One region of the Sphingobium sp. GW821-FHT02B05 genome, then DNA from elsewhere that is predicted to be linked to it. Evidence: riboswitches for the same ligand, from Rfam matches in the RefSeq annotation. Region 1 holds a riboswitch; the other holds the start of a gene.

Region 1 (3,195 bases):
AGGGTTCCGCCTGGACAGTTCGGTGCGTAGCCGCTTCGATTATAGTCATCAGCACGGGCCTGATTTCCACGGCCTGCCGCAACTGCCCTATTGGGCAGGGCCGAGCCGATCGCTGATCGAGCTGCCGCTCTCGACCGCCTTTGCCGGCCTGTTGCGCGGGGGCGGGGAGCGGCTTTATCGTGCGGCGCAGGCAATGGGGCCGCTGGCAGGTGCGCTGTCGCGAGCACGGATGCTCAGCCGCATTCCGCTGACGCCGGAGGGGGTGCCGCTTCACGAGGCGATAGCCGCTATCGACGCCCTGATCGAGGAGGGCGTGCCGGTTCTCAACTTCAGCTTCCATTCGCCGACACTGGAACCGGGGCATACCCCCTATGTTCGCAGCGAAAGCGACCGAACGGCCTTTTATGCCTGGTGGGATGGGGTGTTGGCGCATCTGGCGCGTCGGAATGTGGCCGCTGCGACCCTGGATCAATTCATTGCTGCGGTTCCCGCGCATTCACGGGCTTGCCAAGCGGCCTAATGCTGCCTATCGGCTGCGCAAGTGGGGCCTGTAGCTCAATTGGTTAGAGCTGTCCGCTCATAACGGATAGGTTGCGGGTTCAAGTCCTGCCGGGCCCACCACATATTGCACCCAGATCGGGTCAAATGGTATGGATAACTCCTTAACATACAAAGAGTTACTCGGCCATAACAGACCGGGACAGTTCATAACGAATCAGGACAGTTTAGCGAAATTAGGGGTAAAATTGGGGGTAAAGCGCGCCGATTTGGGGGTAAAATTCCCATGCCGCTTACCATCACTGAAGTTAAGAACGCCAAGGCCGGTCGAAGCGACTACAAGCTGGCTGATCCCAATGGCTTATATCTGAATGTATCGAAGGCTGGGGACAAAACCTGGCGCTTCAAATACAGAGTGGGTGTGAAAGAGAAATCTCTCACGCTCGGTCGCTACCCTTTAATGGGCCTTGTCGCAGCGCGGAATGCTCTTCTCTTCTGCACCTGGGGATCGAAAATGGCCCCCTGTAGGGCAAAGAAGGGTCGGTTTCACCGAAAGCGAACGCCTTGGGTTGGGACGAAGTTGTCGCTCCAGGCTTTTTCATTAGCTGTCAGGTAAAGCCAGAACCAGCCACTGCCAAGATGCAGCCAGAAACTCCTAGGCGCAATCTTGCCGTCTATTTGCGTAAGGTAGGAATATCATTCTGCTCGAGGCGATCCACCTCTGGTGGGGCAGATGTCAAAATCGCTTGCCCTGGCAAAATTGAGATCATAAGCAAGCGCGTCCGCTCGAAACCTTTGGGATTTGGGAGGATAAAGATCGCGTCGGTTCCCCGGAGACGGGGATTAAAATGGGAACGCGGTGCGGATGGCGTGCGCCGTCCAAATCCGAGGCTGTCCCTGCAACTGTAAGTGGCGAGCGCGATATACAGGCGCGGACGGCATCATGACCGATCCGCCAGCCACTGGGCCGGACGCTGAAACATGCGAGGCCTGGGAAGGCCGTATATCAAGCGATGACCCATGAGCCAGGAGACCTGCCGGCGTCTGGTCGCTCTTGCCTTGGTCCAGGGGATGGCCGCGGCACGGTATACTCCGTCTGAGCGACGAACGAGCGGCTGGGGCCGCATCGGACGCTGTGTGTCGGTCGCCCCTGGCGTCCGGCCGATGCCGGCTGCCGACCGTTTTTTGAACGGCACGCCCCCGCCCGATTGTCGTGCGACGCCGACGGGGGAAGATCATGTTGAAGTTCACACCGGCTGCGATTGCGGCCTTCTCTTTTGCTGCGCCCGGCGCCTTTGCCCAACCCGCCGATGAGAATAGCGGCGATGCGGCGATCATCGTGACGGGCATGGTCGATCCGCTGCGCCTCAACCAGAAGAATGAGGGGGCCAGCCGCCTTGGCCTGACCGCGCTGGAAATGCCGTCCAGTGTCGAGACGCTGGATGGCGACGCCATCCGACTGCGCGGCGACCTGACCATTCAGGATGCCGCAGCGCGGGCGACGGGCATCGTCAACACGTCCGGCGTCTTTGGGTACGGCCTGTCTGCGCGCGGCTTCACCGGGCAGAATTCGGTCATGACGCTCTATGACGGGATGCGCATGTATAACAATACGCTGACCTTCCCGGCGGACCCGTGGATGGCGCAAAGCGTGGAGATACTGCGCGGCCCTGCCTCCGTCCTATATGGTGAGGGGGCGATTGGCGGCGCGGTCAATGTCGTGCGCAAGCGGCCGTCCGATGACATGCAGGTCAGCGGGCGCGTGGGCATATCTTCCTATGACAGTTTCACTATAGGGGTCGGTGCAGGTGGCCCGGTAACGGACGGTATCGCTTTCCGTGCGGATGCCAGCGTCCGCCGGTCCGAAGGCTGGATGGCGCGGGGCGACGCCGATGCGGTGGCGCTGGCCGGGGCGATTCGGCTGAAGCCTGCCGCGAACATGAGCATCACTCTGTCCCATGATCATAGCGAGCAAAATCCGCGCACATGGTTCGGCGTGCCGCTGGTGAACGGGAAGCTCGACCGGTCGATCCGCAGGAACAACTATAATGTCGCCGACGCCCGGCTGCGCTTCCGCGATAACTGGAGCCAAGCGAAGGTAGAATGGACGCCGTCGGATGCGCTGACGATCCGCAGCACCTTTTATCACCTGTGGGCTAACAAATATTGGAAGAACGCCGAAAGCGCCACCTATGTGCCAGCAACGGACAGCAATCCCGCGCAGGTGCGTCAATCCAGTTTCTTGGAACTCTACCACATCCAGAAGCAGACCGGGAACCGCACCACCGCCACGCTGAACCATGGCATAGGCGGACTGGACAACACTCTGGTGGTCGGCTTCGACGTCAATCGCATCAGTTACAAAAATGTCAGCAACAGCGGCAATAATGCGACGCGCTTGGTCGATGCGGTCGATCCCGATCCGGGCCTGTTCATCCATCAGCCCGGCGCGCCAACCAGGCCGCGCTACACCAACCGCATCCGCCAATATGCTGTCTTTGCCGAAGACCGTTTGAAGTTCAGCGAGCAATTTTCGCTGGTCGGCGGGCTGCGTTACGACCGGCCGGAAATCACCAAGACGGATTATGTGAGCGCGGCCAACAATTTCACCGCGACGCCCGATGCCGTGACCTGGCGCATGGGGGCGGTCTATAATCCGGTGCCCTCGCTTGCGCTCTATGGCCAATATGCGACCGC
Region 2 (3,195 bases), 1.2 Mb from region 1:
TGCCGTAACCATAGGCCGTCTGGTAATTCTCATCGGTCAGATTGTCGACGCGGCCATAGACTTCCAGATGCTCGCCCACGGGGAAGGATGCCCGGACGCCGGCCAGCGCATAGCCGTCCAGCCGGCGCGTGTTGGCCGCATTGTCGAAACTGTCGCCGACCATCGTGACGGTCGCCCCGGTCGCCAGGCCGAAGGGCCAGACATAATCGACCGACAGGCTCACCGCATTGGTGGCGCGGCGGGCCAGGCGATTGCCATAGGTGGCCGATCCTTCCGACCTGTCGCGCGCGTCGACATAGCTGTAGCTGCCGGTCACGGTCAGCGCGTCCACTGGCTTCAGCGCGATCGAGGCTTCCACGCCCTTGGCACGGGTGCGGTCCAGATTGGCGTAGCGGAACGTGTCGTTGTCGTAGTTGATCTGGTTGCGGGTATCGCGCTGGAATGCCGTGACCGACAGCACGGCCCGGTCACCGTCGAGGCGTTGGTCGAAGCCGATATCATAGCTTTTCGACCGTTCGGGGGTCAGCGCCGCATTGCCGCTCCAGCTATCGTAGAGCTGATAGAGCGATGGCGCCTTGAAGCCCTCGCCATAGCTCAGCCGCACATTGGTTGCGCCGCCATTGGGCGAATAATTGGCGTTCGCGCCAAAGGTGGTCGCGCCGCCGAACTGGCTATGATCGTCATGGCGCACGCCGCCGGTGACGGCCAGGCCCGTGAAGGGCTTCACGATCGCCAGTGCATAGACGCTGTCGATATTGATCTTGGCGCTGGTCGTGCCGAAGGCGTCATAATAATCATAGTCCGGCCGCTCATGCTCATAACCGAAGACCAGCCTGGCCTGATCGATGGGCGCATAGACGCCTTCATATTCGAAACGCAGATTGGTGCCGCTATAGCCATAATCGACCTCCGCGCCGCGCGCCGAATAATAGTCACGCTCGTTGCGCATCCAGGTGACGGCCGCCCGGTTGGTCAGCTTGCCGTCCAGCAGCGCGAGGTTGATGCCAGCATAGCCGACATATTGATCGGTAATGGCGACTTCAGGCGTGTCGGACAGCACATAGTCGGGCGCCGGGAAGCCATCCACGTCCAGATCTGCATGGATATAATAGCCGCGCAGGTCGAGGCTGAGATTGTCCGAGAAGGCCAGCTTCACCCGCGCATTGGCGGCGATATTCTCCGTGCCGTCCCGCTCGGTACCATTGGCGGCCGACGAAATGCCATCTGTGCGGAAATAGGCTGCGCCCACACCGCCCGACGCGATGCCGGCAGTCCCGGAAACGTCCGCCTTCGCGCTGAACGTGTCGCTATAGCCATATTCGGCCGATGCGTTGGCGCCGAAGCCTTCGGCCGGCACGCCGGTCATGATATTGACCACGCCGCCGATCGCCTGGCTGCCGTGTACCACCGAGTTGGAGCCGCGCAGCACTTCGATCCGGCGGATATTCCCGGTCAGCAGCGGGCCGAAATCATAGCCGTCGCCAATACCGCTGGGGTCGTTCACCTTCACCCCGTCGATCAGCACCAGAGTCTGCGTCGTTTCCGCACCGCGCAGCGACACGCCGGTCTGCGCGCCGACGGTACCGTTGCGGTTGAAACGCACGCCCGGCGTCGTCGCCAGCAGGTCCACTACGTCGATCGCCTGCCGCGTCTTGATCGTGTCCGCGTCGATGACCGTGATCGCCTGACCGACTTCGTCGCGCGACTGTGCGATACCCGCGGCGGTCACGACGATATCGTCGTCCGCCTGCGCAAAGGCCGGATTGGCAGCGACCAGAGCCACCAGCGAAAGTCCATATTTCAACATTGTCATTGCCCCTACAGCGTCAAAGCGACGGTGGCTGGGGCGTCCGCCCGAAAGCGGTCGGGCCTTTGGGGGGATGACGCCATATCCCGTCCGCGGCCCGATGCGGCCCCGGCCGCATGGCGTCGCTCGACGGAAAACCACCGTGCCCCGACCATCCCCTGGACCAAAGCAAGAGCGACCAAGCGCCGGCCGGTATCCTGGCTCGCGGGTCGTGGCACGATGCACGCCTTCCCGGATTGCTCCAGTGGCTGCCCCTTTTTTTTGGGGCCAGTGCATCGCGCTATCCGCTCACAGTTGCAGGGACAGCCGTGGATTAAGGCGCTTGTGACGCCCGCACCACATTCCCGATTAACCCGTTTCCGGGCACCGGCGCGATCATGTTGCAGGAAAGACATGCCTTCCCCACAGCGCGCGCCATAAGGGAAAGCCGGGACGCTGCCAAGCGCTCCTATGCTTGGCGGATGTCGCTGTGGCCCCGAAGCAACAGCGCATCGGACCGCGCCAATACGACCAGCGGCAATCCGGCAGCCTCGGCCCGCTCCGCCGCCAGCCGGGTGGGCGCGGATATGGTGACCAGCAACGGGCAATCGGCCAACACCGCCTTCTCCACCAGCTCATAGGAGCAGCGCGACGACAGCAGCGCAAAGCCGCCGTCCCAGTCCGCCGCCATCCGCGCCATTGCGCCGATCAGCTTGTCGAACGCATTGTGCCGCCCGACATCCTCCCGCGCCAGCCGGATCGCGCCGTCCGCCCCCACCCAGGCCGCCGCATGCGCCGCCCCGGTTGCGGTATTAAGCGGCTGATGATCGCGCAATGCCGCCAGTGCGCGAAAGATGGCGGCGCGGTCCGCCCGCGATGACGCTGTCACGCGCGGCAGCGGCCGGATCGCCTGCTCCAGATTCTCGATCCCGCACAGCCCGCAGGAGGAATCCGATGCGCGATGCCGAACCCGCTCCAGCAGCCCATCGGTCCGATGCGGCGGCAACGTCGCGCGGGCGATGATCCCCGCACCGGTATCATGCACGTCCACGTCCAGCAGCGTGTCGTCCCGGCTCACCAGCCGCTCGGCCAGGCTGAACCCCTGCACCAGATCCGCGATATCTCCGGGCGTCGCCATCAGCACGGCATAGCCCGCACCGTTATATTCGATCGCGACCGGCACTTCCTGCGCCAGCGGCCGGTCGATCGCCTGCGTCGCACCATCGGGCGTCAAACGATCGAATGTCAGGGAAGTGGCGGCAGGCTCATCCATCATCATGGCCTAGCGGTGGACGGCCCGTCGCTCAACCGGCGTCGCAATGGCCCGCTTCATCCACCGCGTTGAACTGCGCCGCATCGACCTTTGGCGCCGGCCGGCCCTGCGCCATTCGCACGACGGCGGCGGCCAC

What was found. A riboswitch is a leader RNA that binds a small molecule or an ion and turns the genes downstream of it on or off. The one in region 1 is predicted to bind cobalamin.
Region 2: another riboswitch for cobalamin. It lies ahead of AC07UX_RS09310 (TonB-dependent receptor plug domain-containing protein); the one in region 1 lies ahead of AC07UX_RS03510 (TonB-dependent receptor).

Annotation. Positions count from the first base shown of each region.
Region 1 covers NZ_JBWKVW010000001.1:684,548-687,742, forward strand. The annotation lists gene AC07UX_RS03495 (polysaccharide deacetylase family protein) at 1-520, shown strand, start outside; tRNA gene AC07UX_RS03500 (tRNA-Ile) at 545-621, shown strand; gene AC07UX_RS03505 (Arm DNA-binding domain-containing protein) at 785-1,114, shown strand; cobalamin riboswitch at 1,305-1,554, shown strand; gene AC07UX_RS03510 (TonB-dependent receptor) at 1,736-3,195, shown strand, end outside.
Region 2 covers NZ_JBWKVW010000001.1:1,861,479-1,864,673, forward strand. The annotation lists gene AC07UX_RS09310 (TonB-dependent receptor plug domain-containing protein) at 1-1,807, opposite strand, end outside; cobalamin riboswitch at 1,978-2,193, opposite strand; gene fdhD (formate dehydrogenase accessory sulfurtransferase FdhD) at 2,256-3,062, opposite strand; gene AC07UX_RS09320 (formate dehydrogenase subunit delta) at 3,091-3,195, opposite strand, start outside.